Regions from separate parts of the Pantoea stewartii genome, predicted to be linked through region 3. Evidence: predicted binding sites of a transcription regulator. Region 3 holds the regulator's gene; each other region holds the start of a gene.
The links. Region 3 encodes CRP, which controls carbon source genes, mostly activating them, when cyclic AMP is high. Its sites were predicted from a motif close to ATGTGANNNNNNTCACAT; they were not measured.
Positions count from the first base shown of each region.

Region 1: G5574_RS18100 (PTS sugar transporter subunit IIB) is a predicted target of CRP. The motif match lies at 4,609-4,626, and genes of this name have one in related genera.
Region 2: G5574_RS21860 (mannitol dehydrogenase family protein) is a predicted target of CRP. The motif match lies at 4,879-4,896, and genes of this name have one in related genera.
Region 4: G5574_RS14880 (YjcB family protein) is a predicted target of CRP. The motif match lies at 4,474-4,491, and genes of this name have one in related genera.

Region 1 covers NZ_CP049115.1:3,848,522-3,856,501, forward strand. Annotated here, with positions in the region: gene lldP (L-lactate permease) at 1-1,068, shown strand, start outside; gene lldR (transcriptional regulator LldR) at 1,065-1,835, shown strand; gene lldD (FMN-dependent L-lactate dehydrogenase LldD) at 1,835-3,022, shown strand; gene G5574_RS18085 (OsmC family protein) at 3,068-3,496, shown strand; gene G5574_RS18090 (hypothetical protein) at 3,801-4,031, opposite strand; gene G5574_RS18095 (hypothetical protein) at 4,139-4,309, opposite strand; gene G5574_RS18100 (PTS sugar transporter subunit IIB) at 4,711-5,019, shown strand; gene G5574_RS18105 (PTS sugar transporter subunit IIC) at 5,105-6,415, shown strand; gene G5574_RS18110 (PTS lactose/cellobiose transporter subunit IIA) at 6,419-6,733, shown strand; gene G5574_RS18115 (glycoside hydrolase family 1 protein) at 6,746-7,980, shown strand, end outside.
Region 2 covers NZ_CP049116.1:84,253-92,232, reverse strand. Annotated here, with positions in the region: gene G5574_RS21880 (sodium:solute symporter family protein) at 1-644, opposite strand, end outside; gene G5574_RS21875 (dihydrodipicolinate synthase family protein) at 722-1,603, opposite strand; gene G5574_RS21870 (iron-containing alcohol dehydrogenase) at 1,626-2,771, opposite strand; gene G5574_RS21865 (D-threonate 4-phosphate dehydrogenase) at 3,275-4,261, shown strand; gene G5574_RS21860 (mannitol dehydrogenase family protein) at 5,112-6,584, shown strand; gene G5574_RS21855 (alpha/beta hydrolase) at 6,623-7,657, opposite strand.
Region 3 covers NZ_CP049115.1:2,470,282-2,478,261, forward strand. Annotated here, with positions in the region: gene G5574_RS11820 (LacI family DNA-binding transcriptional regulator) at 1-632, shown strand, start outside; gene G5574_RS11825 (LysE family translocator) at 635-1,237, opposite strand; gene G5574_RS11830 (hydrolase) at 1,290-2,306, shown strand; gene G5574_RS11835 (YheU family protein) at 2,311-2,529, shown strand; gene G5574_RS11840 (phosphoribulokinase) at 2,591-3,460, shown strand; gene G5574_RS11845 (OsmC family protein) at 3,490-3,894, opposite strand; gene crp (cAMP-activated global transcriptional regulator CRP) at 4,197-4,829, shown strand; gene G5574_RS11855 (YccS/YhfK family putative transporter) at 4,888-6,963, shown strand; gene argD (bifunctional acetylornithine/succinyldiaminopimelate transaminase) at 6,965-7,980, opposite strand, start outside.
Region 4 covers NZ_CP049115.1:3,137,361-3,145,340, reverse strand. Annotated here, with positions in the region: gene G5574_RS14905 (Na+/H+ antiporter) at 1-740, opposite strand, end outside; gene G5574_RS14900 (NCS2 family permease) at 885-2,234, opposite strand; gene G5574_RS14895 (glutathione S-transferase family protein) at 2,580-3,245, opposite strand; gene soxR (redox-sensitive transcriptional activator SoxR) at 3,285-3,770, opposite strand; gene soxS (superoxide response transcriptional regulator SoxS) at 3,926-4,351, shown strand; gene G5574_RS14880 (YjcB family protein) at 4,596-4,877, shown strand; gene G5574_RS14875 (ATP-grasp fold amidoligase family protein) at 4,930-5,880, opposite strand; gene G5574_RS14870 (oligosaccharide flippase family protein) at 5,889-7,145, opposite strand; gene G5574_RS14865 (transposase) at 7,669-7,980, shown strand, end outside.

The DNA of each region.
Region 1 (7,980 bases), 1.4 Mb from region 3:
CGCCAGCTGCCTTTTTTAACCGTCATCGTGCTGTTCTGGATCATGGCGATCATGGATGGCTGGCGCGGGGTGAAAGAAACCTGGCCGGCGGTGATGGTTGCGGGTGGGTCGTTCGCGATAGCCCAATTCCTGAGTTCAAATTTCCTGGGCCCGGCGTTACCCGATATTATCTCTTCGCTGGCATCACTGGTTTCCCTGACTCTGTTTCTGCGCGTCTGGCAGCCGGTTCGCATCTTTCGCTTCAGCGATGCCGAAAATCAGACGGCGACGCAACCCGCACGTCAGCAGACGTATACGACAAAGCAGGTCATTCGCGCCTGGATGCCCTTCCTGTTTCTCACCGCAACGGTAACGCTGTGGAGTATCCCGCCCTTTAAAGCGCTGTTTGCCAAAGGGGGTGCACTGGCCAACTGGGTGATGAGCATTCCCGTCCCTGGCCTGCATGACTGGATTACCCGGATACCGCCGGTTGTGGCACAGCCCAGCGCCTGGCCCGCCATTTTTAAACTGGATCTGCTGTCTGCAACCGGCACTGCCATTCTGATTGCGGCAATTGTGGCGATTATCTTTCTGAAAATGAAACCCAGAGCGGCAGTCGGGACATTTGTCGAAACACTGAAATCCCTGATGTTGCCCATCTACTCCATTGGTATGGTGCTGGCCTTTGCCTTTATCTCGAACTACTCGGGTTTATCAGCCACGCTGGCGCTGGCCTTAGCGCACACGGGCCATGCCTTTACCTTTTTCTCCCCCTTTCTGGGCTGGCTTGGCGTGTTTCTTACCGGTTCGGATACCTCCTCCAACGCGCTGTTTGCCGCGTTGCAGGCCACCACGGCGCAGCAGATTGGCGTTTCCGATATCCTGCTGGTGGCAGCGAATACCACGGGTGGCGTCACCGGTAAAATGATCTCTCCCCAGTCGATCGCTATTGCCTGTGCAGCGGTCGGTCTGGTCGGCAAAGAGTCCGATCTGTTCCGCTTCACCGTAAAGCACAGCCTGATCTTCACCGGCCTGGTTGGGGTGATGACCACGCTGCAGGCTTACGTTTTTCCCTGGATGATCCCATGACACCAAACGATCCTTTACCGATGCGGCTTAAGCACTATATCCGCGATCATCAGCTTGAGCCGGGCATGCGTTTGCCCGCCGAGCGTCAGCTGGCGGCCGCGCTGGGCGTTTCCCGTTCGTCGCTGCGTGAAGCTATTCAGCAACTGATCAGCAGCGGCGTTTTGATGAGTCGGCGCGGTGACGGTACCTGGCTGCGTCAGCCGCAGGAGCCCTGGTCTGAGCAGCGCATCGTCGAGCCCATTCGTCAGCTTCTCGCCAACGATCCAGACTACCGTTACGACATTCTTGAAGCGCGCCATGCGATAGAGGGAAGCACGGCCTGGCATGCGGCACTACGGGCTACCGAGTCAGATAAAGAGCGTCTGCGGTACGCCTTTGATGCCACGCTGGCGATGAAAGAGAGTGACGATCCCCATCTGGCCGGGCAGGCCGATCTGCGCTTTCATCTGGCCATCGCAGAAGCCTCACATAACATCGTGCTGCTGCAAACCATGCGGGGGTTATTCGATTTACTGCACTCGTCCATGCTGCACAGTCGTAAGCTGATGTACATCAGACCGGTGATTTTTGACCGCCTGACCGATCAGCACCGGGCGATGCTCGACGCGATTTTACTGGGCGATGCCGAGGCTGCCCGGTCAGCCGCCATGGATCATCTGGGTTTTGTTCACACCACGATGAAAACACTTGATGAAGACGAAGCCAGGCAGGCGCGAATTACGCGTTTGCCGGGTCATGACCTGCACAATCACAAGGAAAACCGCTGATGATCATCTCTGCCGCCAGTGACTATCGCGCCGCCGCGCAGCGCATTTTACCGCCTTTTCTGTTTCATTATCTGGATGGCGGTGCCTATGCAGAGCATACGCTACGGCGGAATGTTGCCGATCTGTCAGACGTGGCGCTGCGCCAGCGCATTCTCCGGAATATGTCGGCGCTCAGCCTGGAAACCACGCTGTTCAGTGAAACGCTGTCCATGCCCGTCGCGCTGGCACCGGTTGGGCTGTGTGGCATGTACGCGCGTCGGGGGGAAGTGCAGGCCGCGCGCGCTGCGGCGGGCAAAGGGATTCCGTTTACCTTATCGACCGTCTCCGTTTGCCCGATTGAGGAAGTGGCACCGCAAATCAGTCGGCCCATGTGGTTTCAGCTGTATGTGCTGCGCGATCGCGGCTTTATGCGTAACGTCCTTGAGCGGGCGAAAGCGGCGGGCTGCACCACGTTAGTGTTTACCGTTGATATGCCAACGCCGGGCGCACGCTATCGCGATGCGCACTCGGGCATGAGCGGCAAGCACGCGGCCCTGCGCCGCTACTGGCAGGCTGTCACGCACCCACGCTGGGCACTGGATGTTGGGCTACAGGGCCGACCACACGATCTGGGCAATATTTCCACCTATCTGGGCAAACCGACCGGGCTGGAAGACTATATTGGCTGGCTGGCAAAGAATTTCGATCCGTCGATTTCCTGGAAAGATCTGGAATGGATCCGTGAGTTCTGGGACGGGCCAATGGTGATTAAAGGCATTCTGGATCCGGAAGATGCCCGCGATGCGGTGCGGTTTGGTGCCGATGGCATTGTGGTCTCAAACCATGGCGGACGCCAGCTGGACGGCGTGTTGTCTTCGGCTCGTGCCTTACCGGCCATCGCGGATGCGGTGAAGGGGGATATGACGATACTTGCCGACAGTGGCATCCGTAATGGGCTTGATGTGGTGCGCATGATTGCGTTGGGCGCAGATACTGTTCTGCTGGGACGGGCCTTTGTTTACGCGCTGGCCACACATGGCCAACGTGGCGTCGAACATCTGCTGACGCTGATTGAAAACGAAATGAAAGTCGCGATGACCTTAACAGGCGCGAAGTGTATAGCCGATATCAACCAGACGTCGCTGGTGCAGGCGAATGCGTTGCTGGGCGAAGTGGCCCTGCATCCGGCCTCATGCCCGGCAAACTGAGCGACGTTGTCTATACTTACCTTCTTTACCAACAGGAGGAATGATATGACCATTCATAAGAAAGGTTCGGCGCATTGGGAAGGCGATATCAAAGGCAAAGGCACAGTCAGCACAGAAAGTGGTGTACTGAACCAGCAACCTTACGGCTTTAACACCCGTTTCGAAGGGCAGAAAGGCACCAATCCGGAAGAGCTTATCGGCGCAGCACATGCCGCCTGTTTTTCAATGGCACTGTCGCTCATGTTAGGTAACGCAGGCCATGAACCTGAAAGCATTGATACCAGTGCCGATGTGTCGCTGGACAAAAAAGGTGAAGGCTTCGCGATTACGAAAGTGGCGCTGACCAGCACCATCTCGCTGCCGGGCATTGATAACGACACCTTTGATGAAATTATCAATAAAGCTAAAGCCGGCTGTCCGGTTTCGCAGGTGCTTAATGCAGAGATCACACTCGATTACACGCTGAACAACTGATCGCTTACCTGAGTCGCCTTCTGGCGGCTCCCGCAGCAATCTTGCAGCATCCGGATGCGCCTCAGGGCGCATTTTCGCTTTCTTCAGACGAACACTGAAATGGCAAAAAAGACGGAAAAGGGGGGCGGGTTTTGCTGAGCATGGGTGGCGGACTGCTGCTGATCCACAGGGCCGCAATGCTATGGGGCTGAAAACCTGGCTGTCGCGCCACAAACTCGGCGTGTTGCTGATGGTGGTACTGCTGCTGGAGGTAATCTGTTTCCTTCTTACCGCCTCGTGGCTGCCATGGAATGCATGACAGCAATCAGGCGTAAATCTCTTCACTCCGCTTCACACGTACATCCGTGCGCGCAATACGGTACGCCTTGCCGGGATCGCCCGCGACAAACTCAAACGTAGGTGAGTAGTAAAACGGCAGCCAGCCACCGTATCCGCTTTCCCATTCCCAGCGAACCGGACAGGGCCACAGAATGCCTTCATACAAAATGTAATAAACCCAACGCCCGGTAGGACGGCGGGGACGACTACTTTTCATGGGATTCACAACTGTGTTGGTGTAGAACAGCTTATATTTTGAACGTTAAGCGGCAACCTTGCAATGTCATCGGCTACTTTTTGTGCCATTCGCCCTGTACCGCTTTCTTAACGATGCACTTCGCCACATATCAGCACGACGTTAGGACGCACTTTATGGATACGATTTGCCATGACTTCACAGGCGGTTTTCGTCGGATAAATGCGTTCCGATACCGGTAAAGCTTCACAGGCATCGTGTCCACACGCGCTGACCAATAACACAAAACCAATTAACATAACCGACTCCTTATCCCGGTCCGCGTACTGCGAGAAGGGTGAGTGTTCCTTTATATATCACCAGTATAGCTAATTGCCGCCGGACGCCCGTGTTACGGCAGTCGGTATCGGATTGCTCTGAGCAATTATACGCGTTACCCGCTTATCAGGCAGTGAATTCTTACCCATCACTGCGATGGACAGCGCCGACGATATGGCTGAGTGAACCGCCGTTTTATTGCCTCAGCATGACGAGAAACGGGCTTCCTGATAAGGCTTATTCAGGTGTTTATTCGCCCCGAACCTCTTTAATGCTCGCTTTTTGATACTTCTCACACTTCTGATACGCAAATCTGAAACCGGTTGCAGAAAATTTTCACCCTGTGTATTCGTTAATCATTCACTACAAAGAGGAATACACCATGACGAAGATTTTACTGTGCTGTGCTGCGGGCATGTCCACCAGTATGGTGGTGCAGAAAATGGAAAAGGCGGCGCAACAGCAAGGGCTGGACGTCGAGATAAAAGCTGTGGGGATTGAAGAGTTTAGAGACGATATCGCCGATTACGACTGCTGTCTGCTCGGGCCACAAATCAAATACAAGCTGGCCGATTTTCAACCGATCGCCCAGCAATACAGCAAGCCGGTTGCGGTCATCAACAGTATGGATTACGGCATGATGAATGGTGAAAAAATATTAAGCGACGCACTAAAGCTTATTCATACCTGACACCAGGGAGGTCCGGGATATATCACGCGAAACCCGCACTGCGTCAGGCAGGTTATTCTCTTTTGCCTCAGCAAGGAGTCAGGCAATGAGCCACTTCAGTGAATCTCTATTCGGCGTCATCGAAAACCGTATTAGCCCACTGGCGGGCCGTCTTTCCAGCCAGCGTCATGTCATCGCTATCCGGGACGGATTTATTGCCTCCATGCCGTTTCTGATCGTGGGCTCGTTTATGCTGTTGTTTGCTCATCCGCCTTTTTCGGCAGACAGCAGTTGGGCGTTCGCACAGTGGTGGCTGGGCATGGTAAAGGCGCATGAAGAACAAATCATGATGCCGTACAACATGACGATGGGCATTATGGCGCTCTATATCGCCAGTGCCATCGCCTATAACCTGGCGAACAGTTATAAGATGAATGGCTTTATGGCGGCCAGTCTGTCGCTGATGGCGTTTCTGGTGGTGGCGGCACCGCAGAGCGGCAAAACGTTGCCGGTTGGTTCGCTGGGCGGGGAGGGCATTTTTACCGCCATTCTGGTCGCGCTCTTTGCGACCGAGCTGATGCACGTTCTGCAGAAATACAACATCGGTTTCAAACTGCCCGAGCAGGTGCCGCCGAAGATCCGTCAGTCGTTCGATTTGCTCATCCCGATTATCACGATTTTTATCACGTTGTTTCCCCTGAGCCTGTGGGTACAGGCGCAGTTCGGCATGTTGCTGCCTCAGGCCATCATGGCTATTTTCTCGCCGATCATCTCTGCCTCTGATTCACTGCCTGCCGTGCTGGTGGCGGTACTGCTGTGCCATCTGCTGTGGTTTGCAGGCATTCATGGGGCGGTGATTGTCGGGGGCATATTGCAGGCTTTCTGGCTGACCAATCTCGGTCTGAATCAGCAGGCGCTGAACGCGGGAGAACCCATCAGCCACGTGTTTATTGAACCCTTCTGGCAGTTTTTTATTGTTATCGGTGGCTCCGGTTCGACGATGGGGTTGGTGTTGCTTTACTTACGCAGTCAGTCAGCACATCTGCGATCGATTGGAAAACTGAGTGTGGTGCCCAGCATGTTCAACATCAACGAACCGGTCATTTTTGGTTCACCGGTCGTGATGAACCCCATTCTGTTTATCCCTTTTATTCTTGCCCCGTTAGTCAACGCCGTCATTGCCTGGATCGCCACCAAAACGAACCTGATTAATCACGTGATCTCACTGGCTCCGTGGACGACGCCCGCCCCCATTGGGGCCGCCTGGTCAACCGGCTGGGACTGGCGCGTCATTGTGTTAATTGCCGTGCTGGTCACTATTGCCACGCTGATCTACTACCCGTTTTTCAAAATGTACGAGCGTCAACTGCTGCAGCAAGAGCAACCCTCTGCCGCAGCGCAACCGGTTAAGGAGTAACCCATGGAAATCGATGAAAGCACGGTAATCGAACTGATTATCCAGGCAGGCGAAGCTCGCTCCTGTTCGATGGAGGCGTTGCGGGCGGCGCGGCAGCAAAACTGGGCGCAGGCGGACAGTATGCTCAGTGCCGCAACCGCGGCGGCCAAAGCAGCCCATCAAACGCAGACGCAGCTCATTGGCGCTGATGAGGGCAGCGGAAAGATTCCGGTCAGTCTGATTATGGTCCATGCTCAGGACCACCTGATGAACGCAATGCTCTGTCGCGAACTGGCTGAGGAGATCATTCAACTGCGCCGGGAGTTAGCCGCACGTTAAACAGGAGGTTATATGCAACATTCGACATTGCCCGCGTTTCCCAGGGACTTTCTCTGGGGCGCGTCCACCTCAGCTTATCAGGTTGAAGGGGCCTGGAATGAAGAGGGCAAAGGGCCTTCCGTCATTGACCAGGCAACCTTCCATCAGGACCTTACCGATTTTACCGTTTGCAGCGATCACTATCATCGTTTCAGAGAGGACATCGCGCTGCTGGCGGAGATGGGGTTAAAAACCTACCGCTTTTCCATTGCCTGGAGCCGTCTTTATCCGGAGGGCGATGGTGCGTTGAACCCGGCGGGCGTGGCTTTTTATCAGCAGGTGATCGATGAACTCTGTCGGTACGGCATTACGCCGCTGGTCACCCTTTATCATTTTGATTTGCCTTGGGCGTTGCAGCAGGCGGGCGGCTGGTCTTCACGGCGTACAGTGGCGGCCTTTGAGCGTTTTGCCATCACCTGCTTTGAGCACTATGGTCGTCAGGTTAAGTACTGGCTGACCATCAACGAACAGAACATGATGATCCTCAAGGGCGATGTGATTGGTACGTTGCCACCCGGCACCGCCGATCCGCAGAAAACGCTGTATCAGCAGAATCACCATATGATGCTGGCACAGGCAAAAGCGATGATCGCCTGCCATGAACGGTTGCCGGATGCCAAAATTGGCCCGGCACCCAATATCTCCTGCGTCTATGCCGCCAGTGCGCGGCCGGAAGATGTGCTGGCAGCCGACAATTTCTCTGCAATTCGCAACTGGCTCTATCTGGATCTGGCGGTCCATGGTCGCTATAACGCCGTGGTCTGGGCTTTCCTGAGGCAGCGCGGCTGGTTACCGACGATCGAAGACGATGACATGGCCATCATCGCCGCAGGCAAGCCGGATTTTATCGCCTTTAATTATTATGCGTCCGCGACGGTGGGAGCCGAAGGCGAGGGTGAGCAAAGCGAAAATAAACCTCGGCCCGATCAGCAAATGGCGGGCATTGATCGGTCGGTTTATGTGGGATGTGACAATCCGCATCTCCGGCAAAATCAGTTCGGCTGGTATATCGATCCGGTGGGTTTTCGCATTACGGCGCGCCAGATTTATGCCCGCTATGCTTTGCCGCTTATCGTGACCGAAAACGGGTTGGGTGCCTTTGATCGGCTGGAGGCCGATAATAAGGTACATGATGATTACCGTATTGCGTATCTGCGCGAACACATTGCGCAACTGCAGCTGGCACTTGCCGATGGGGTGGAACTGTT
Region 2 (7,980 bases), on a different replicon from region 3:
GGCATTTCATTGATCATAGGCTTGAGGCCGCCCGTTTGTGACAATGCAAACCAAAGAATAGCCAGGATACCAAAATATTTCAGCGCGCTGTGTAGCATGGTGACCCAGGCGATTCCTTTTAAACCGCCGAAGGCAAAATAGAACGTACTGACTACAGCCGTAATAAAAGCGGCAACCGGCAATGTCACGTGTAATACAGTGGCGATTGCCGCCGCACCACTGACATAATTTCCCACATTGACCAAAAGCAGGGCATAAATCATGATCAGTGAAATAATATTTTTGGTGCTGTTACCGTACTTTTCAGCAATCGCACCCGAGATGGTAATTTTACCCGTATTATAAATGCGTTTTACCAGAATCATGCCAAAAAGGGGAAAGCCAATAGCGGCGCCAATGACTGACCAGGACGCGGCAATCCCACCTTCAAAGGCGGCCTGAGCCGTGCCGATAGTCGATTTTGCACCGATATATTCTGACATCAGCAGAATACCTACAATAAAGGCTGGCATGGCTCTTGAGCCTTCCATAAAATCGCCCGAGTTTTTACTACGTAACCGGAATGTCAGCCAGGTGGTAAAAAGAATATATGCCAATACAATGCCGATAATTATCAGGGTGTCCTGAGCGTTGAATGTTTTCATTATAGCCTCAGATAGAGCAAGATAAATTCGGGGAGCACTTTATGCTCCCGGTATTTAAAATTTATAAATTCTTATTATCATTTCAGGTACAGGTTAATGATTCTGCGAATTTCCTCTTTCTGCGCAGCGTCAAAATGAATGGCATAACGGCTCTCGCCCACGTTATGGCCTAAAATTTGTAGCGCTTTTTTTACTGCTGCAGGTGAAAAGGCGACCTTATAAAGATCGGTGCGTAACCCTGTGACCTGTTCCTGCGCCTGACGTGATCCGTCAATATCGCCGGCATGAAAGCGTGACCAGATCGCATTTATCTGGTGCGGTGCAACGTTAGCCAGGCCTGATATACAGGCAGAGCACCCTTCAACAAAGCCTTGATGGATAAGTGAATCGGGGCCGTTAAGCACGTCAAAGTTATCGCATTCTTTTACCGTGTCCAGATAGTCGCGCAGGCTTTCATAACTTCCGGCACTGTCTTTTACACCAATGATATTGGGATGGGCAGCAAGGGTGCGGGCGGTTTCTGGTTCAATCGTATTGCCTGTTCTGGCCGGAATGTTGTACAGAAAAACCGGTACGGAAAGGCCATCCGCAATTGCCGTGTAATGGTTAATCAGTTCGCGTTGATTTAACGGCACAAAATAGGGCGTGATTACTGAAACCGCATCCACGCCCAGCTTTTCAATTTGTTTACCCAGGCGAAGGGTGTCCCGGGTCGATATCTCACCAATATGGGCAACAACCTTTGCCCGCCCCGACACTTCGTTAACACAGGTTTCTGTAACAGTAAGCTTTTCTTTTTCGTTGAGAACAAAGAACTCACCATTTGTGCCGCCGCAAAAAATACCGTTACCGGCATTGAGTTGTCGGGTAACCTGGCGTTTCAGTTCATCAAGATAAAGATCACCTTCCTGAGTAAAAGGCGTCACAATCGCTGTAAGTACACCTTCTATTTTTTTCATCTTTACCCACTCCTTTCGGCGGTTAAATTTTAGGGAACAGGGTCCGGTAAATATCAGCCACATCCTGATGATTTACAGCGCAGGGTGAATTGTTCATTAAACGCTTCACATTGAGTGCAGATTCGCTCAGCGCATCAATATCACCTGACGGCACGCCTAATGTTTCCAGGTTATCCGGCAGATTGAGCCGTTTAACTAATTTGGCGAGATAGTCGACCAGCGCGTGCGATTTTTCTTCCGGGGTCAATGTGATATCGGCGCCCGGAATCAGGTCCCAGACAGTGGCAAATTTGTCGATGGCAAACGGGCGCACCACTTTCATACAGGGTGCCAGCAGAATGGCATTGGCGACGCCGTGAGGCAGGTGATAAGTGCCTCCCAGAGGATACGAAAGCGCATGAACAAGATGGGTGCCGGCGTGCGCGATTGCCGCGCCGCCATAATAAGAAGCCCATAGCATTTCCAGCTTCGCGTTCAGGTTATGCGGTTCAGTGACGGATGTTTCCAGATTCCGGAACAGCTTATGCAGGCCCATCAGCGCAACGTTGTCACCCACAGGGTTCGAAATGGTGGCGGTATAACATTCCAGTAAATGGCACAGTGCATCAATGCCCGTTGATGAGGCGATATGCGCAGGCATGCTGGTGGTCAGTTCTGGAATTAATGCGACATAATCTGGCAGCATCACAGGGGAAATGATGCCTGATTTGGTGTTTTTTTCAGGGATAGCCAGAATAGCATTGGGCGTTGCTTCCGAACCCGTTCCCGCCGTCGAGGGAATAAGCAGTGAGGGTAAACGGGCTGTAATTTTCACGCCATCAAACAGCGCCTTAAGGGAGGGTGACGCAACGTGACATAACACAGAAAGCAGCTTCGCCACATCCAGTACGCTTCCACCGCCAATGCCCACCACTAAATCAAACGTTTTACCTGCTGTACGCGACAGCACTGCTTCAACATCGGTATGCGTGGGTTCTGCCGGAACATCATCGATCAGTTTAACGTGACGGCCATCCTGACTGAGCAATGTCATGATTTGCGTGGTCGCGGGCAAATTTACAATGTTCTTGTCTGTCAAAACCAGCAGGTGTTGTTTGTCCGCGACAACCGGCGTCAGTGCCTTTATCGCGTCGGAACCGCTCAATATTGTGCTGTTAATTAATGCCACGTCTGTCTCCCCATAAATGACTGAAATTCTTCATTCCGCTTAACTTCGCTCACTCACTGTCTAAATTTATAAATAAAATGGCGCTTTATTAAATTGATCTTGCTCACATATAATCGAATGTGATTGAATATAATCATTATGGTGAGGAGTGAAAACTGATGAGGTGCGTTGTGACTCTGATCTTCAGGCGCTTTTGACGACATGGGGCGACAAAACAAGAGGGCCATATCTCTGACCGTTGACCGGATGAGTGAAATCGCTCAACGACGGCAGTGCGGGTTTGCACGCTGGGCTGATTTTAGCGACAAGGCGTCAGGGATGGCTAAATGGGCTGCTGCAACCGTCTCGGCCCGGACGCAACGCGGCACAGAAGGGCGGCGGAATATGTTCCTGGTGGGCATGCATCCGGTTGTGACTGACGTCAGGCGGGATTAACGAAAGCCGGTGTTTGGGTAATGAATCTCCCCCTTTAAAAATTTTGAGCGTCGTTGAGGAGAAAATAAGTGACGAATGTTGTGGCGATTACGATGGGCGATCCGGCTGGGATCGGTCCTGAAATTATTATTAAGGCCTTAACCGAGGGCGCGTTAGCGGGTTCGCCCGTTGTGGTTATCGGTTGTGTACAAACGTTCCGCCGCATACTGGCAATGAACATAACGCCGCAGGCGGAATTAAACGTCATTAATAACGTGTCCGAAGCCACCTTTATGCCGGGCGTTATTCATATTATCGATGAGAAAGTGGCACATCCGGAGGCACTACAGTGTGGGGTTGTGCAGCCTGAAGCGGGCGATGTGGCTTATCGATGCATCAAACGTGCAACAGAAATGGCGATGCGCGGTGATGTGAAAGCGATTGCGACGGCTCCGCTGAATAAAGAAGCGCTGCATATGGCTGGCCATCATTATCCAGGCCATACGGAATTACTGGCAAAATTAACTGACACCAAAGATTATTCGATGGTGCTCTACACCGATAAACTCAAAGTGATCCACGTCAGCACGCATATTTCTCTGCGGACATTCCTGGATACGCTCAGCCAGGCGCGCGTTGAAACGGTAATCAGAATTGCCGATACGTTTTTGCGCCGGGTCGGTTATAGCCAGCCGCGTATTGCGGTTGCGGGCGTTAACCCACACGCGGGTGAAAATGGGTTGTTCGGAGATGAGGAAATTCGCGTGCTGACACCGGCGATTGACGCGATGAAGGCGCAGGGCATAAACGTCTATGGCCCGTGCCCGCCGGACACCGTATTTATGCAATGCAATGAGGGCATGTATGACATTGTTGTGGCTATGTATCATGATCAAGGCCATATTCCGCTCAAGTTGTTGGGCTTCTACGACGGCGTAAACATTACCGCAGGCTTACCGTTCCTGCGCACCTCAGCCGATCATGGCACGGCCTTTAACATTGCCTGGACCGGTAAAGCGAATCCCGAAAGTATGGCTATCTCGATTGATATGGCGCTGCAAATTACGCAAGCATAGCGTTGTGCGGGAAGGGAGGCTCAGGGTGACATGATTGCGTTGCCCTGCATACGGCTTCTGGGCGGCTGTGCAAACTTTCGCGATAAAACAGGCACCTGAACCGATATAACCTTAATACAGCGACGCGTCGGGAAACGGGTGTCTGTCATCGCATGCGGGTGCAATATCAATACAGCACCGTATCGGATTGGTTTAAATGCTCCGGCTCCACAGAGGCATAACTGACAGCCTTACCACGTACACGTCGAATGACGCCAGATGAGGGAATAAAAAGCGTTCAGCGTTAATGTCCCGCCAGTCAAACACGGCGTTGAGTTTCTGCCTGATTTCCGTTTTGTCCGTAGCGAAATAGCTCACCCTCAAACCCGAGTGCTCTTAAACCCATCGGTGCGATTAAGTCTTTTTATACATGACGCCTGATGAGGTCGGCCCTTTTTAAAAGCAATCTTTCGGATTTTTTAAATTTTGGTTATTCACCCGAACCGCAAAACAGCGTGCTAATACGCATCAGCCTGTTTGAAGGTTAATTCTTCTGTAGTGCCAGCAATATTTATAGTTATAAAGAAGTTGTGATTTTTATTTTCTTTGTTAATTAATGCAATTTTACCCAAAGACATAATTGCCATTCATCACATTTTTTAATTATAACTGGTATGGTAGTGGAACAATTCTGCCGCTGACGATAGGCTTCCCGCACCAATTCTGTTTTAAAAACTTTCCTTTTGCCGTGGTGTTCTCAGGCGCTTGATCCAAACTGCGCCGCACAGGAAAACATCAAGGCGATCTCCAGGTGCTGCCGTTATTTAACGTCAGTGTCCACGCAGCTAATAAAAAATAAGGTGAGAAAGAAATGCAAACTACCCTACTGAATGCGAAGGCGACGGTTCCAAAATGGAACAGGAAGAAGCTCGTCCCGCGTATTGTCCATCTTGGATTCGGTGCTTTTCATCGGGCTCATCAGGCGGTCTATGCCGATGTTCTTGCAGCAGAACATAACAGCGACTGGGGATACGTCGAAGTTAATCTCATCGGCGGGGAACAACAGATTGCCGATCTGAAACGTCAGGGATTATTGTACAGCGTGGCAGAAATGTCGGCTCATGGCTGGGAAGGGCGCGTGATTGGTGTGGTGAAGCAGGCGCTTCACGCTCAGGTCGATGGAACCGAAGCCGTACTTCACGCCCTGTGTCAGCCCGAAATTGCCATCGTTTCCTTAACGATTACTGAGAAAGGCTATTGTCATTCACCGGCAACGGGCGAGCTGATGCGCGACCATCCTCAGATTGTCGCTGATCTGGCTCAGCCTCACCAGCCGCTTTCTGCGCCAGGGATCATCGTTGAAGCACTGGCGCGTCGCAAGGCTGCTGGTCTGCCTGCGTTTACTGTGTTGTCCTGCGACAATATTCCAGAAAACGGAAAAGTGATCGGTCAGGTCGTGCGTGCTTTTGCCCGACAACGTGACAACGACCTGGCAGACTGGATTGAACAGCAGGTGACGTTCCCTTCAACCATGGTGGACCGTATCGTACCGGCGATGAATCCGCAGAGTCTTGACGCGATCGCGGCGCTTATTCAGGTGGCCGATCCCGTCGCGGTAGCCTGTGAGCCCTTTCGCCAGTGGGTTATTGAGGATAATTTCGTCGCAGGGCGGCCGGCATGGGAAAAAGCCGGTGCAGAGTTAGTCAAAGACGTGCTGCCTTACGAAGAGATGAAACTGCGTATGTTGAACGGCAGCCATTCATTTCTGGCTTACCTGGGCAACCTTGCGGGTTATGAGCATATTTATGACTGTATGCAGGACCCGAACTTTCGCCTTGCGGCACGACGCTTAATGTTGACAGAACAGGCACCGACGCTAACCGTTAAGAACGTTGATTTGATCGATTATGCCGATCGGCTGATTGCACGCTATGAAAATCCCGCGCTACAGCATCGTACCTGGCAAATTGCGATGGATGGCAGCCAGAAGTTACCGCAACGTTGGTTACATTCCGTTTGCAGGCACCTCAAGCGCGGCAGCCGTTTTGATCTGCTTGCATTAGGTATTGCCGCATGGATGCGCTATGTCAGCGGTAAGGATGACCAGGGAAAAGAGATTGAGGTCTGCGATCCTTTATTGGCGTCTATACGAACCGCCGTTGACGGCAGCGTAGAAGGGGAGGCGAGGGTAAAAGCGCTGTTAGGACTGGAAGCTATATTCGGCCACACGCTGCCCGATAATCCCTGTTTTGTGCAGCAGGTGGTTAAGTCCTATCTCCATCTACTGGACAAAGGGGCAAAACAGACTGTCGCTGACCTGATGGCTGACGTGTCAGCAGACTGATGACCAGGCAAACCACATAAAGTGGTTTGCCTGGTGCATTACAAATTGTCGTTTAAATTGGCTGTGCTCTTGCTGCCTGTTCGTGTATCAGGGTGCAGCACCTCTGAAAACCAGTTCACAACCAGGCGGATGACGTCAGGTTGATACCAGACCTCATCACCATGTTCTGCACCTTTCACCACGACGTACTCAACCTGATCACCTGCCTTTTTAAGCGCATCAAAGAGTTGCGCACTTTGATGCGGTGAAACGAGTGAATCTTTGTCACCGTGCATAATCAGGAAAGGCGGTTTGGGGTTCGCAAGATGGCCCATGGGACTTGCCTGACGGGCTTTATCAGGATCATCCATGACAGACGCACCTGCAAAATCGTGGAAGGCCGGTCCATGAATCAAAAGGGCTTCAGTGACGGCCGGTGAGGCATGCACCTGTTGATTCTCTTCAGAGAAGCCTTCGCCAATATTGCGTAAATCTGAAATACCGTAAATCGTGGCGGCGGCCTGGACGTCAGATGATGTTTCTGTGAAATCACCCTGATCGAAAGCGGTCTGACCATTTGTCATGCCCAGCATTTGTGCCAGCCAGCCTCCTGCCGAATCGCCTAAAACACCAATACGATGAGGATCGATACCGTACGTTTCTGCATGCTGTCTCAGATAGCGTACGGCCGCTTTCCCGTCAACAACCGGCGCAGGGAAGGTATCCGGTACAACACGATATTCAGCTGCGGCCACAACAAAGCCCGCCTCTGCCAGCGCCATGCGCATCTGAATAAATTTCTCATGGTCGGCACTGGTAAACCCCCCGCCCGGAAAGTAAACAATTGCGGGTTTGACTGCATCGGTGCGGGGCACCAGTAATGACATGTGAAGCGGTCTGACCGATCGTAGCGTTGTAATCTGCGAATAAACCACGCCAGTGATCGCATCAATCTGGTTGCGCACAGGTTGGACTTCAATCACCTTTGCGCCTTCACGGTATCCGGTCAGTTCAGTATTTTTCGTTGCCATCGCGTTACTCATCGTCATGATTACGGCCAGTCCCCCAATAAAAAAAGTGTGGCATACATTCATAATTATTCCCTGAGACGTTGAAAGAAAGTATGAATTGTTAAGGGTTTTTAAAAGGTTGCAGGGGCGTTCAGCCTTTGCCAGCAGACGGTAGCGCATAAGGCATAGCGCGGTGTTGAGCAAGATTATGAAAGCGAAGGTTTTATGGGGGTTGGTTACGTGTGTTCCGCGAAAGTGGATGTTTGACCAGAAAATTTAATGGGTTCTCAGGCACCGTCGTGGGCATTACGCTGCGCCCACCGGGTCCGGTATCTGACGGACCAGACGCAGGTAATGTCTGGTCCTGAGTGGTTAACGAATCACGATCGTCAGCAGGATGAGGATGG
Region 3 (7,980 bases):
GCGTGATTACGATGGATGCCGCCGCCGGGCTGCAAAGCCTGATCGATATTATCGGTGATGCGCCCTGGATTCAGTGTTGTGAGTTTGATCCCGAGATTGCGGCCTCGTCCGTCTCCATCGATCATCTGGACGCCGCACGTGATACCGTCCATTATCTGGCCGGCCGGGGCCGTAAGCGCATTGCACTGGTGAATGGCGATATGCGTTATCTCTATTCTCAATATCGCGAACAAGGCTATCGAGAAGGCGTTGCGCAATCGGGGTCAGACTGGACGAATGTCGTCTATACCGAAGGCATTACCTGCGAAGAAGGCAGTCGGGCATTGCAGGAATTGTTGCGTTTAGCGGAGCCGCCGGATGCGGTATTTGCCGTGTCTGATGTGCTGGCGGTTGGCGTGGTGCATGCAGCGCTGGAGGCGGGCCTGCGTGTCCCGGAAGACCTTGCCGTCGTGGGGTTTGACGGCATTCCCTTTACCAGCAGCCTGAATCCACCGTTAACCACCATTGAACAGCCCATGTATCAACTGGGCGCGCGCAGCGTGCAGCTGTTGCTGAAAAAAATTCGCCAGCCGCACGCGCCGGTTGTTCGCGAAGTGTTGCCCTGGACGCGCCTGGAGCGCGCATCCAGCTAAGCTCAGTGCCAGATCAGCAATACGCAGGCCGCCGTTAACAGCCCCATGCTCAGGTTAAAGCGTTTCCAGGCGCGGGGACTACGTAAAATACGGCCGATCATCGCACCAAAGCCCATCCAGATAACGCCTGCAACCAGATTGACCATAACCATGCCAAGACTAATTAACAGGACAGAATGGCGATAGCCCGCACCGGCCAGACTAAAACTGGCGACGGCACCCAGCGCCATGAGCCAGGCTTTGGGGTTGATCAGTTGTAATAAGCCTCCCTGCCAGAACGGCATAGGTGCGACAGGCGCCGCATCGGTTTCCAGCTTCTCATAGGCTGCGGTGGCAATCTTCCAGGCCAGCCACAGCAGGTAAAGGCTACCGGCAATTTTCAGGATGAGATGCAGGGAGGGATAAAGCAGTATCAATCCACCCACGCCAAACGCTACCAGCAGCAGCATTAGCTGCATGCCGATCATAATGCCGATCATCAACGGGAGGGTGCGCAAAAAACCAAAATTGGCCCCCGAGGCGGTGAGTAACATATTATTAGGTCCGGGTGTAATCGCCGCGACCCAAAGAAAGCCTAATAATGATAAAAACAGACTGAGTTCCATTAACCCGGGTTCTCCTCCCTTAGTGAAAACTTATCGAAGCTAACAGTGTGATATGGAACAGACAAGCCTTTACAACATGAAATTTTCGGGCCCTGACGACGCGGCGTTCATTCCCCTGCCCGGTCTGGGCAACCCGCACCTGCAAACCATTCTGCCGCGGTTGATACGGCGGACGAAAAGGTTAACGCCACACTGGCAGCGGCTGGATTTACCTGACGGTGACTTTGTTGATTTGGCCTGGAGTGAAGATCCTCAGTTTGCCCGGCATAAACCGCGCGTGGTGCTGTTTCATGGCCTGGAAGGAAGTTTCCACAGTCCCTATATTCATGGCCTGATGCTGCAGTGCAAACAGCGTGGCTGGCTGGCGGTAGTAATGCATTTTCGCGGCTGCAGCGGTGAGCCGAACCGTCTGAACCGGATATACCACTCCGGTGAAACCGAGGATGCGCGTTTTTTCCTGCACTGGCTGACGACGCGCTGGGGCCGGGTGCCCACAACTGCTGTCGGCTTCTCGCTGGGCGGGAATATGCTCGGTTGCCTGTTAGGCCAGCAAGGTGATGAAGCCCTGATTGACGCGGGCGTGATTGTGTCTGCGCCCCTGATGCTGGAACCCTGCAGCGCCCGACTTGAGCGCGGCTTTTCACAGGTTTATCAGCGTTACCTGTTAAGCCAGTTAAAAAAGAATGCCCAGCGTAAACTGCGGGCCTGGCCCGACACGTTGCCGGTGAACCTCATTCAGCTTAACGCCCTGCGCCGTCTGCGGGACTTTGACGACGCGATCACGGCCCGGGCGCATGGTTTTGCCGACGCCACGGATTATTACCGTCGCGCCAGCGCTATGCCGCGACTTAAGTTCGTGACAAAACCGCTGCTCATCATCCATGCAAAAGATGACCCGTTCATGAGCGATGAGGTGATCCCGCAGCCTGCGCAATTATCTGCCACTATTACCTATCAGCTGACACAGCAGGGTGGGCATGTTGGTTTCGTCAGTGGCACCCTGCGTCAGCCTCGGTTGTGGCTGGAGCAGCGCGTGCCACAGTGGATTTCCTCTTATCTGGATAACTGATTCTGTGATTATTCCCTGGGAACAGGTTTCTCCCGAAACCCTTGAAAATCTTATCGAAGCGTTTGTTTTGCGTGAAGGCACGGATTACGGCGAGCAGGAGCTCAGCCTGACGGAAAAAGTCGCCGATGTGCGTCGTCAGCTTGAGCAAGGCGAGGTCGTTCTGGTATGGTCGGAACTGCACGAGTCGGTCAACATCATGCGCAAAAGCGAGTTTCGTGGCTGATGCAACGAACGGAAAATCGTGCTAACAATGCTCATCGCCCGACGTCACAGGGACTTCAACTATGTCTGCACGCCATCCGATTATCGCGGTAACGGGCTCCAGCGGAGCGGGAACCACCACCACCAGCCTGGCGTTCCGTAAAATTTTTCAGCAACTCGGTTTGCACGCTGCCGAACTGGAAGGGGACAGTTTTCACCGCTTTACCCGACCCGAAATGGACATGGCTATCCGAAAAGCGCGCGATCTGGGGCGACATATCAGCTACTTTGGCCCGGAGGCGAATGATTTTGGCCTGCTGGAGCAAACGTTCATCGAATACGGCGAACACGGTAAGGGTCAGTCGCGTAAGTATCTGCACACCTATGATGAAGCCGTTCCCTGGAATCAGGTTCCCGGCACCTTCACGCCCTGGCAACCGTTACCACCGGATACGGATGTGCTGTTTTATGAAGGCTTGCACGGCGGCGTGGTGACTGCACAACACAATGTGGCGGAAAAAGTCGATTTGCTGGTCGGCGTCGTGCCCATCGTCAACCTGGAGTGGATTCAGAAACTGGTGCGCGATACCAGCGAGCGTGGCCATTCACGCGAAGCGGTGATGGATTCGGTAGTGCGTTCCATGGAAGATTACATCAATTTCATTACGCCGCAGTTTTCACGAACCCATATTAACTTTCAGCGCGTCCCCACGGTGGATACCTCTAATCCCTTTGCCGCGCGCACCATCCCTTCGCTGGATGAAAGCTTTGTGGTTATCCACTTTCAGGGGCTGGAAGACATTGATTTTCCCTATCTGCTGGCCATGCTGCAGGGATCGTTTATTTCCAATATCAACACGCTGGTGGTACCCGGCGGCAAAATGGGACTGGCGATGGAGTTAATTATGGCGCCGTTAGTAAAACGGCTCATGGAAGGGAAACGGATTGAATAACCACAGAGGCCAGCCTGGCCTCTGTGAGATTACAGCGCGATCACTTCGTAGCTGTGGGTAATGTTGACGCCTTTGCCTAACATGATGGCGACAGAGCAATATTTTTCCGCTGACAGATCGACAGCGCGTGCCACGGCTTTATCCGAAAGTGCGTTGCCGCTGACGATAAAATGCAGATTGATATGGGTAAAGATGCGGGGGGCTTCTTCCCGACGTTCAGAGGATAGTTTCACTTCGCAATCAACCACATCGTTGCGGCCTTTTTGCAAAATTGACACAACGTCAATGGCGCTGCATCCCCCCGCCGCCATCAGCACCATCTCCATAGGGCTCGGCGCTTTATCGCCAGAATTGCCATCCATCAGTATCTGATGGCCGGACGATGATTCCCCCAGGAATGTTAACCCTTCAACCCATTTGACGCGTGCCTGCATAATTTTGACCTCAGAATACCCTGTTTTGGCTCAGCGTACGCTTTTGCCTGGGAAACAGCAATCCAGAGAAAACGCCATCTTGCTGAAGCGAGACAACACAAGACAGTCGACGTAAGCTGTGCTACAAACAGAGCTGAAAATATTTTTCGTCATCCGAAGACGAAGCCGGGAAGAATGATGCGCACTGCGCCGAATGCAGCCCGAATAATTTCCTGAATGGAAAGACGCTTAACGCTTACATCGCCTGGCAGGGAAACAGAGCCCTGTATTTTGGGCACGATTACAACAGAGGATAATAGCGAATGGTTCTCGGCAAACCGCAAACAGACCCTACACTTGAATGGTTCCTGTCCCATTGCCATATTCACAAGTATCCATCCAAAAGTACGCTCATTCATCAAGGTGAAAAGGCGGAAACGCTTTACTACATCGTTAAAGGTTCCGTTGCGGTACTGATTAAGGATGAAGAAGGCAAGGAGATGATTCTGTCCTATCTGAATCAGGGCGACTTTATTGGTGAGCTTGGCCTGTTCGAAGAAGGTCAGGAGCGCAGCGCCTGGGTACGTGCGAAAACCGCGTGCGAAGTGGCAGAGATTTCCTACAAAAAATTCCGTCAGCTGATTCAGGTGAATCCGGACATCCTCATGCGCCTCTCCTCGCAAATGGCGCGCCGTCTGCAGGTCACATCGGAAAAAGTGGGCAACCTCGCGTTCCTTGATGTCACCGGTCGCATTGCGCAGACGTTGCTCAACCTGGCGAAACAGCCGGACGCCATGACGCATCCTGACGGCATGCAAATTAAAATTACGCGTCAGGAAATTGGCCAAATCGTGGGATGTTCACGTGAAACCGTGGGACGTATTTTGAAGATGCTGGAAGACCAGAATCTGATCTCCGCACACGGCAAAACAATTGTTGTTTACGGCACGCGCTAAGCTTTATTCTTCACGGCATAATGGCAACGTTATGCCGTGAATTATTTGCGTTGAGCCGATGTGGCGAAGAATAATTTATCACCCTGAAGTTAACTATGCCCTGCGCCAGACACTGGTGTTGTGTCTCCCCGTCGCGCTCGGCTGGCTGTTTGGCGATCTGCAAAAAGGATTGCTGTTCTCATTGGTGCCTGCCTGCTGCAATATTGCCGGTCTGGATACACCCCACAAACGCTTCTTTAAACGCCTGATTGTCGGCGGCAGCCTGTTTGCCTTGGGTAGCTTACTGATGCAGTGGCTTCTGTTTAAAGACGTGCCCTTACCGCTTATTCTTTTCGCCCTGCCTTTGCTGCTGGGCGTGACAGGTGAAATCAGCCCACTGCACGCACGGTTACTCCCTGCCACACTGATCGCAGCGATATTTACCACCAGCCTGATTGGCCGCATGCCCATTTACGTACCGCCCCTGCTCTACATCGGCGGTACGCTGTGGTATGGCCTGTTTAACTGGTTCTGGTTTTGGCTGTGGAAAGAGCAGCCAATGCGTGAAAGCCTGAGTCTGATTTACCGCGAACTGGCGAACTATTGTGACGCCAAGTACACCTTGTTGACGCAACTTACCGATCCGGAGAAGGCGCTACCACCGTTGCTGGCGCGGCAACAAAAAGCAATCGACCTCATCAACACCTGTTATCAGCAGATGCATATGCTGTCCGCCAGCCGCGATCACAGTCATAAGCGACTGACCCGCGCTTTTCAGGTCGCACTGGATTTACAGGAACACATTTCTGTCAGCCTGCATCAGCCAGAAGAAGTGCAAAAACTGGTAGAACAAAGCCATGCAGAGGCCGTGATTCGCTGGAATGCGAAAACCATTTCCGCCCGTTTACGTGAGCTGGCAGACAACATCCTGTACCACCAACTGTCCAGTCGCTTTGATATGGACAAGCAGCTGGGGGCACTGGAAAAAATCGCCCGTCAGCACCCGGACAATCCGGTAGGAAATTTTTGCCTTTATCACTTCAGCCGCATCGCACGGGTACTGCGTACACAAAAGCCCCTTTATCAGCGTGATTTGATGGCGGATCGCCAGCGCCGTTTACCGCTTCTGCCCGCACTCAGAAGCTATCTCTCGCTGCGCTCATCTGCCCTGCGCACGGCCGGACGTTTTTCTGTGATGCTGATGCTGGGTAGCGGGCTGGCGCTGTTCTTTTCAATTCCCAAACCCTACTGGATTCTGATGACCATTATGTTTGTCAGCCAGAGTAACTACAGCGCCACACGGGTGCGTATTCAGCACCGTGCGCTGGGCACCTTTGCCGGGCTGGTGATTGCGGCGGCCTCGCTGCGGCTGGATGTCCCTGAACCGCTGGTGTTGAGCATCATGCTGGTGATTACCTTTATCAGCTATCGCTTTACCCGCCAGTTTTACGGCTGGTCGATGGTGGGGTTCACGGTCACCGCGGTATATACCCTGCAACTTCTGTCACTTAACGGCGCACAATTCTTACTGCCGCGCCTGCTGGATACCCTGATGGGCTGCCTGATTGCGTTTGGCGGAACGTTATGGCTTTGGCCGCAATGGCAAAGTGCCCTGCTACGACAGAACGCACATGATGTGCTTGAGGCTTTCCAGGACGCGTTACGCATGTTGCTTGGTCCGGAACAGTCTCCCGAGGTACTCGCCTATCAGCGCGTTAACGTTAATCAGGCCCACAATGCAGTCTTTAACTCACTAAATCAGGCGATGCAGGAGCCGGGGTTTAACGCACGCTATTTACAGGATATGCGTTTATGGGTCACGCACAGCCAGTTTATCGTTGAGCACATCAACGCCATGACGATTCTGGCACGCGAACATACCATGCTGCCGCCTACGCTGGCGGAGCACTATCTGCAATGGTGTGAAATTGCGCTGCAGCGTTGCCAGCAGCGGCTTGAATATGACGGCGAAAGTTCGCAAACCGATCTGTTACAGGGAATTGAAGATATCAACGAGGGACCGGTCACAGTACTGGAGCAGCACATCAGGCGCATTCTGGATCATCTTAAGGTGATGCACACGATCTCATCGCTGGCGTGGAACCAGCGACCGCATCATGGTCGCTGGCTGATTCGTAGTCTGGGTCGAAAATAACTCAGGCAGCCAGGACTTTCCCGACCGCTTTGGCAAAGCGCGCCATGCCTTCTTCAATATCGGCGGGTTCAATAATCAGTGAAGGGGCAAAACGCATCACATCCGTACCAGCCACCAGCACCATAACGCCTTCAGCCGCGGCGGCATTGAGGATATCGCGTGATTTTCCGGCATGTTGCGGCTTCAGGGCCGCGCCTACCAGTAAGCCTTTGCCGCGAATATCGCTAAACAGATCGTAACGGGCATCAATCGCCTTGAGTGCCTCGACAAATTGCTGGCGACGGGATTCCACGCCGTTCAGCACGTCTGGCGTATTGATCAGATCCAGCGCGGTTTCAGCAATCGCACAGGCCAGCGGATTGCCACCATAGGTGGTGCCATGCACGCCAGGAGCCATCGTTGACGCCACCTCCTCGGTGGTCAGCATCGCGCTGACAGGAAAACCACCGCCCAGCGCTTTCGCCGAAGTCAGAATGTCTGGCGTGACGCCGTAGTGCTCATAAGCAAACAGCTTACCGCTGCGCCCCATACCGCTCTGAACTTCATCCAGCACCAGCAACGCCTGATGTTTATCGCAGAGCTCACGCAGCCCCTGCATAAATTCTGGCGTGGCCGGCATGACGCCACCTTCACCCTGAATGGGCTCAACGACAATCGCACAGGTGTGGTCGTCGATAACGGCTTTCACTGCCGCCAAATCGTTGAATGGCACATGCACAATGTCAGCGGGTTTCGGGCCAAAACCGTCGGAATATTTTGGCTGGCCGCCTACCGTGACCGTAAACAGCGTCCGGCCATGAAAGGCATTATGGAAGGCAATAATTTTGCTTTTAAACGGGCTATGACGTTTACAGGCATAATAACGCGCCAGCTTAAACGCGGCCTCGTTGGCTTCTGCGCCGGAGTTGGCAAAAAACACTCTGTCCGCGAAGGTGGCGTTAATCAGTTTGCTGGCCAGGCGCAAAGCCGGTTCATTGGTGAACACATTGCTGGTGTGCCACAGGGTTTCGCCCTGTT
Region 4 (7,980 bases), 670 kb from region 3:
GCTAAGATCCCGGATACGCCGAGGTGCTCAGCAATCAGATAAGAGGCGAAAGGCAGCAGTAACAGCAGAACAATTTGTGTGGCTGCGTCATCACTGCCGCTCCAGCGGTTCAGCACACGTAGCGACTTCCCGTAAAGCCAGCAGACCGCAACCCCAGCCACCAGGCCGCCCAGCGCCACCTTGAGGAACTCTACGCTGGCACCGCCCCAGCTAAATACCATGGTGCCCATCGCGACCGCGACGGCGAACTTCAGTGAAACCAGGCCAGAGGCATCGTTCATCAAGGCTTCGCCCTGCAGAATCGCCATGATTTTCTTAGGAATGCGGCCTTCACCGACGATACCAGAAAGGGCCACGGCATCGGTGGGTGAGAGCACGGCGGCCAGCGCAAACGCAGGGATAAGCGGAATGCCCGGCACGGTCCAGTAAATCAGGTAGCCGATACCGACGACGGTGATCAACACCAGTACCAGCGCCAGGCCAAGGATTTCCCGGCCATAGTGCAGAAACTCGCTGACCGGTGTTTTCCAGCCGTCGGCAAAGAGCAGCGGCGGAATAAACAGGACGAGGAATAATTCCGGGTCAAAATCCACATGCAGCCCAAACGTGGGCCAGGCCAGCAGCGCACCAACGGCAATTTGCACCAGCGGCAGCGGGATTTGAAAAGGCAAGATACGCGCGGCGACCCCAGAGAGCGACACCACCAGCGTCATGATCAAAATAGTAAAAAAGATTTCCATGCTTTCCTTAGGCGGGTTGTTATCTTTGAATCAACGTGAAGATAAAGTGTAAAACAAACTGGCAAGCGCGGAAAAAGCTACGTGTGCTTCGGTGAGGAAAAAGCGGAAAATTCCGGACGCACGGCTGCACGTCCGGTCAGACAGTCAGATCGCCCAGCCTCCGGCATAAAAAGCCACCAGCGCAACGGCAATCACGACCGTGCCAATATTTAACTTACGCCATTCACCGGCAAACAGTCGGCCAACTACCAGGGTGGCAAAACCGATCATGATGCCGGTAACAATGTTACAGGTCAGGACAATAATGACTGCGGTGAGCAGGCCCGACATCGCATCGACAAAGTCGGCGAAGTCAATTTTAGCGACGTTGCTCAGCATCAGCAGGCCGACATACATCAGGGCGGGTGCCGTCGCATAAGTTGGTACCAGATAAGCCAGCGGAGACATAAACAGAATCACCAGAAACAGCAGACCCACGACGATTGCCGTCAGGCCGGTTTTACCGCCTGCCGCCGTACCGGCCGCCGATTCAATATATACCGCGGCAGGCGACGCGCCCACCAGTCCGGCAAACAGGCTGCTCAGCGAATCCGTGGTCAGTGCCCGTCCGCCGTTAATAATCTGCCCGTCTTTATCGAGTAAATTGGCCTGCCCGGCCACGGCGCGAATCGTGCCGGTCGCATCAAATACCGCCGTCATCACTAACGCCAGTACGGTGGGCAAGACGGCAGGCTGCAACGCGCCCATAATGTCGAGGCTGAAAAACAGCGATGTCCCCTGCGCATCACGCAGGCTCGGCAGCGCAAACAGCCCTTGCCAGCGGACGGCGGGATCGAAGGCCAGGCCGAGAGCAGAGATCACGATGACCGTCAGCAAAATACCGCCAGGCACCCGGCGCTTCTCCAGACCAAAAATCGCCGCTAGCCCCAGCAAAGACATGAGGACGGGGAAGGAGGTAAAGTGCCCCAACGCCACCGGTAAACCTGAGCCAGGGTTTCTGACCACCAGCCCCACGTTGTCAGCGGCAATCAGCAGTAAAAACAGGCCAATCCCGATGCCCGTACCGTGTGCGACGCCCATCGGCAAATTACGTAAGATCCAGGCCCGAATCCCGGTGGTGGAAATCAGCGTAAACAGCAGCCCCATGAGGAACACAGCGCCAAGCGCGACCGGCACGCTGATGTGCTGACCCAGTACAAGACTGAACGCTGTAAAGGCCGTCAACGAGATTGCACAGCCAATCGCCATGGGTAAATTGGCCCACAGCCCTATCAGGATTGACCCGAAGCTTGCCACCAGGCAGGTGGCAACAAACACCGCCGTAGGAGAGAACCCCGCTTTACCCAGCATACCGGGGACCACGATCACCGAATAGACCATGGCAAGAAAGGTCGTCAGCCCGGCCAGGATTTCCTGTCGTACGCTGCTGCCACGGGCCGAAATGGCGAACCAGGCATCCAGTCTTCCACTGGTCGGGCGTGATTCAATTGACATAGTTAAGCCTCAAAAATTTTTATTGTGTAATTCACGCGGTCACCGTTCTGCATTCCCTGAATATGTCTTTACCCACGGGCAACCGACAAAAGGCAAACGTTTACTTCGCCACGCAGAACGGGTGTAACAAGCACCACCAGACTGAAGGGGGCAGATTATCCGGTCTTTAACCGCCGCTTTTCAACCGTTCAGAGGGAATTACTGCGTATAAAGATCAGGTTAGTAACATCAGGAACGTGCTGGAAACCTGCCAGTAACATTCTTGCAGGCAGCGTGGCCGGTCGATGGAAGAGGATGTTGGTGGAAGAGAGATAACGCCGGACGGCGTCATCAGAGCGCATCGCCTCAGCCCGGCAGAGTGAGTTCACCGCCCTGCTGAATGGCCCGTTGCCATGCGGCGCGCTGCTGAACGGTGGTTAACCATTTTTGCGTGGCGGGCGCATTGTGCAAGCCGGCGCGCTGGCTCAGCGCCAGAACAGGAAAGCTCATTTGCACATCGGCGATGCTGAATCGTTGACCGGCAAACCAGGGATTGGCCGAGAGATGATCTTCAATCATTTGCCTGTGGACGTGGAGCTGTTTGTCCAGCCAGGCTTTTTGTACGCCTTTCCCCAGCGCGGCACCCACGGGACGGAGCAACCAGGGCACGGGCGCGCTGCCCAGCCGGCCAAACACCAGCTTCATGACCAGCAGCGGCATCAGGGAACCTTCAGCGTAATGTAGCCAGTAACGCGCCTGGAGGCGCGCCTCTTCGTCGGTAAGCTGTAATCGCTTCTCGCTGTCGTACTTTTCTTCGAGGTATTCCAGTATGGCCCCGGACTCCGCCACCACCCGATTGCCATCTGTGATAACCGGCGATTTGCCTAAGGGATGCACTTTTTTCAGTGCTTCCGGTGCCAGCATGGAGGCTTCACGCTGGTAACGTTTAACCTGATAAGGCACTTCCAGCTCTTCCAGCATCCACAGCACGCGGTGCGAACGAGATTGTTCCAGATGGTGAACAGTAATCATCATGATTCCCTGCGAATGAATATGCAGACAGTATAGACGTCACTTCACCTTGTGCAGAGAACCATCCTGCTCGGGATCCAGCAGGACCGCACCTGATCCCTGCTGTCCCAGCCGATCGCCGGGGTTACGGAGCGGACAGTCACGCATGGATAAACAGCCGCAGCCAATGCAGCCATCCAGGTCGTTACGCAGGCGCGTCAGGGTTTCGATGCGCTTATCCAGTTCATCCCGCCAGTGCTGCGTCAGATTGCCCCAGTCCTGCGCAGACATGCGTTTATCCGCAGGCATGTTTTCCAGACTGTCGCTGACGCTGGCGAGCGGAATGCCGATGCGCTGGGCAATTTTAATGATCGCCACACGGCGCAGGACATCACGGCTGTAGCGCCGCTGATTGCCGGGATTGCGCGTGCTGGAAATCAGCCCTTTGCTTTCATAAAAATGCAGCGCTGACACGGCCACGCCGCTTCGCCGCGCGACTTCCCCCGGTGTCAGCACCGGTTTTGGATAATTGCGATCTTTTTTCATCTGGCACTTTACCTCAAGTTAACTTGAGGAATTATACTCCTTTCCCATCAGAACAACACCCGCCCTGACGACGTCACGCCCCCTGCAGGCTGATTATCAGCCTCACAAACTGCGGCATGCACGGTGACGGGGACATTCACCAGAAGGATGAGGCCATGATACAAGAAGAGATCATTCATTCACTGACCCACTGGATTGACCAGAACCTGGATAAAAGCCTGTCAATCGATGAGGTGGCCGCGAAGTCCGGTTATTCGAAATGGCACCTGCAACGTATGTTCCGTAGCGTAACGAAACAGACGTTGGGTGGTTATATCCGCGAACGCCGGCTGACGCTGGCCGCAGAAGCGCTGCGTCAGACGCAGCGTCCGGTATTCGATATTGCGATGCAGTATGGCTACGATTCGCAGCAGACCTTCTCACGGGTCTTTCGCCGCCAGTTTTCCCAGACGCCTACGGCGTATCGTCACTATATGCGTCGCCAGGCGGTTCAGCGTCCACGCCTGCTGAGCTTTGACTGTGGGGAAACGATGAGCAGCTTTACGCAGCGTACAACGGGTGAATGTTGTCCGCTTAATTAACAGCCCGCGTGCGCCCGATCGGGCGCACGGCTTTATCCCCTCTTTTTTACCCTTCCGCTGGCTTGACACTGCGCTGACAAATCAAACAAATTCTGTACAAAAATTGAGAACCAGATGATATAATGTGACCCACATCACATTATGACGTTTGTTGCCGACGAAAGAGCCCCACCTGACAGACTTTTCCGCCGACGTGATGTTCGCAGACAGTCAGGCGTCCTTTCCGATTTTGAGGTCAAAATTGATGGCTACCCTAACCACCAGTTTTCTTGTTATGCGCTGGGAATTGCTGAGCGCTGTAATGATGTTTTTCGCCAGTACACTGAAAACCCGCCTTCGCCAGGACAGCCATCATGTCATGGCCTTTCTCTGTGGCGGCGTGGGCGTTGGTCTGTCGTGCTGGTTTGTGACCGGTTTAATGGGCATCACGCTAAGCATGGAAAACGTGCACCATTTTTTGAGCGTCTCTAAAGAAGTGTTCATTGACATGATGAGCCGTGCGCCTGCGAACTGGCCAATGCCCTGAATGACCAATAAAAAACCCCGCAAAGCGGGGTTTTTTATATTGCTGTGTAAAGTCAAATTTTCTTCAACATGACAGGAATGGCGACATCCTGTACGTCAACGTCCGGTCTCTGCGTTCCGCGACGTTCCTGAATCCACATTTCACCCATCATTTTGTCTAAGCCACGATCCAGTCCGGTTACCATGCCTGCGCCAGGCGTAAACGTCAGTTCACCAAAATAGATGTGCTGGTCGTGGATATACCAGTCGACTCGCACGTAGTCAAAGTCACTGGCCAGCGTTTTGCTCAGGGCTAGTGCCCGCTCCAGTGAGGGCATGATCGGGGAAACATCCAGGCCGGTATCGCGAATTTTATGGTAAGCCTCGGAGAGGTTATTAACGTAAAAATTCATCGAAAGCTGAGGCTGACAGCGGTTGTAGATGACCTGAAGAACATACTCAAAATTGCCATCGCGCTTATTGAACATATGAAACTTGTAATCAACCGGCGCGCTTTTACCGTCACCAATATACTGCTCAACCAGAATACGTGGCTTGATATAGCGATAGTGGATCTCACGCGCTTCGTTGGCGAAATCGGTTTTTAACCACGAATAGCAGTTATGAATGATTTGCTGCTTACGAAGCGCATCCGGTTCTTCCAGCACGATCTCTACCATGTTTGAAGCATGATTCGGTTTGATAACCGTGCCCTGCCAGCGCGTAAGATCATTCAACGTGGTGGGATCGGTGGTGTCGTGGAGCAACGGAATCAGATAGTCATTACCAATCTTTTCCGCAATATAGTCGCGCACCGAATACTTATCGGACAGGCGCGCATACAGCTGGTAATCACCATGGATAAACTTGCGATACAGCACTTTTTCGTTGAAGACCTTGGGCTCACGCAGATTCGGGAGCTTTCTGAACTTGCGGAAGTAATAAATACGATCCTGATAAGTCCAGGGCATCTTCTTAATAAAGTACTGCAAACTTCTTCTGAGCTCTTGCTTCAACCTGAGCATATTTGACCTCATTTGTAGGTTTTGTAGTTAAGTGAGGAAACCTGAATTTTTTGAATCACGCCGCGTTTAAAGAAGTAATTCATGACGGTGAGGGACAGGAGCTCAGACAGAAAAACGCTCCAGGCGGCCCCCATGATGCCGTAGCCCTGAATTAGCCACCAGGAAAGCGGGATGCTGATGAGCACCAGACAAATGATTTTCTTCAGTAAATAATCAAAGCCCCCTTCTTTCACCATAAAACGGTACGCGACGGTTCCCATTGCCGAAAAACTGGTCGCCAGGGATAACAGCGTGATGAGGTTGCCTGACTGCCTGTAGGCCGGGCCATATAACGCCACAATAATGTGCTCACCCCACAACGCGACGATAAACAACATCAACAGCGACACGGCCATCACGTAGCCATTGAGCCGGGCCGTCAGCCTGACGGCTTCGTCTCCACGCGCACGAAAAATCTCGCTGAAACAGGAGGTAATCAGCGCCACGGGAATAAAAATCCAGGATGCGGCAATCGTATTGGCAGCAGCGAATAAACCCAGCTCGCGCGCCGAGGCGATGCCGGCCAAAAACATCTGCGCGGTTTTGACCTGGACAGAAATAAAAATGCTGGAAATGGCCAATGGCAAGCCCGCATATAGCAGATAACGCAAATACAGGGTGCGTGTTTCCCGCGGGGGAAATTGCTCCTGATGCTGCTGGTAAAAGCAGTAGCGTTTAATGACATACGGCACCAGCGTTACCGTGATAACTGACAATGTCAGCCACAGCGGATTCAGGCGTAGCCAGGCAATAGTGAAACTCAACGCAAAACTCACCAGCATGCCGACGGCATTCGCCACGGTATTCAGCTTTGATGCCAGACGTGCATTGTTATAAACGCTAAACGTATCCTGCGTGACAAAAACAGAGGCAACAAATGAAGCCAGTGCAAATGCCAGGAAATTTTCCTGCATGTTGTACCAGACCCAAATTAACACTGGTGCCGAGGTAATAAGTAATAAAACCATACGCAAAGTACGTGCAATACGCATTAAGCGCAAACCTTTGGTGGCATTTTTGCTGACACGTTTAAACAAAATAGTTTCAGTGCCAAATAGGGCTATGGTTTGCACCATGGCAAATAACGATGTTGAAAACGCCATCTGCCCAAATAGGGTTGGGCCAAAGGACTTAGCCACGTAAGACGTCACGAAAATGACGCCAAAGACGGAGATAATCTTTTCAGACATCATCCAGGCGGCATTAGACATTACGCTAAATTTCATCGACTGTTCCTTAGTAATACTCAACATCTACCGCTTCGGCACGCCCATCCGTGGGCGAATTAATAAGCGCTTAAATTTCAAAGCGAAATGATAATCATCAAGCCAACCCGGCTCGAAAATGAGAATCCGATTATATTTTAATGAAAGAATTCAGGAGAATTCTGATTATATCTGGCACGAATGCCGACTACTGGAAACGATTTCAAAATGAAATCATTAATGTTAACAAAAACCGTCATTCCTGAATAAAACGGATGCGGAGGCGTCAACCAGCCAAATTACAGTCATTTTTTATCTTTGGGGTGCGATGAATTTATATCAAAAAACCCATACCAGGAAGGCGCGGCATCCCGATCAGAATAAAATAAGATTTATCCCATGATGATATTTATTCTAAATATCTTAATTTAACCCACGTAATTTAACGTCCGTATTTAAACACGGCATTCCACACACTTTTACAGTACCAAAGGTTAATAAAGTAATCCTCATCCATTAATTGATAAGAAAGGTAAGAGCATTTATGAGAAAGTCACGATATAGCGAAGATCAAATCACAAATGCCATTAAAGCTTCTGAATCGGGCGTTAAGGTTAAAGAGATTTGTGAAGAGCTTGGCATCTCTGAGGCAACCTTCTATAGCTGGAAGAAGAAGTTTTCTGGGTTAGCCTCGGAAGAAGGCAGAAAAATCAAGGAGCTGGAAGAAAAGGTTCAGTTACTGACGCGCGAACTGCACGCACTTCATTCCGACAAGGAGATGCTGCAAAGCGTTCTGAAGAACTTCTTTACTACGCACGAGAAGCGTCAGGCCGTCAACTTCCTGCAGGACACATTC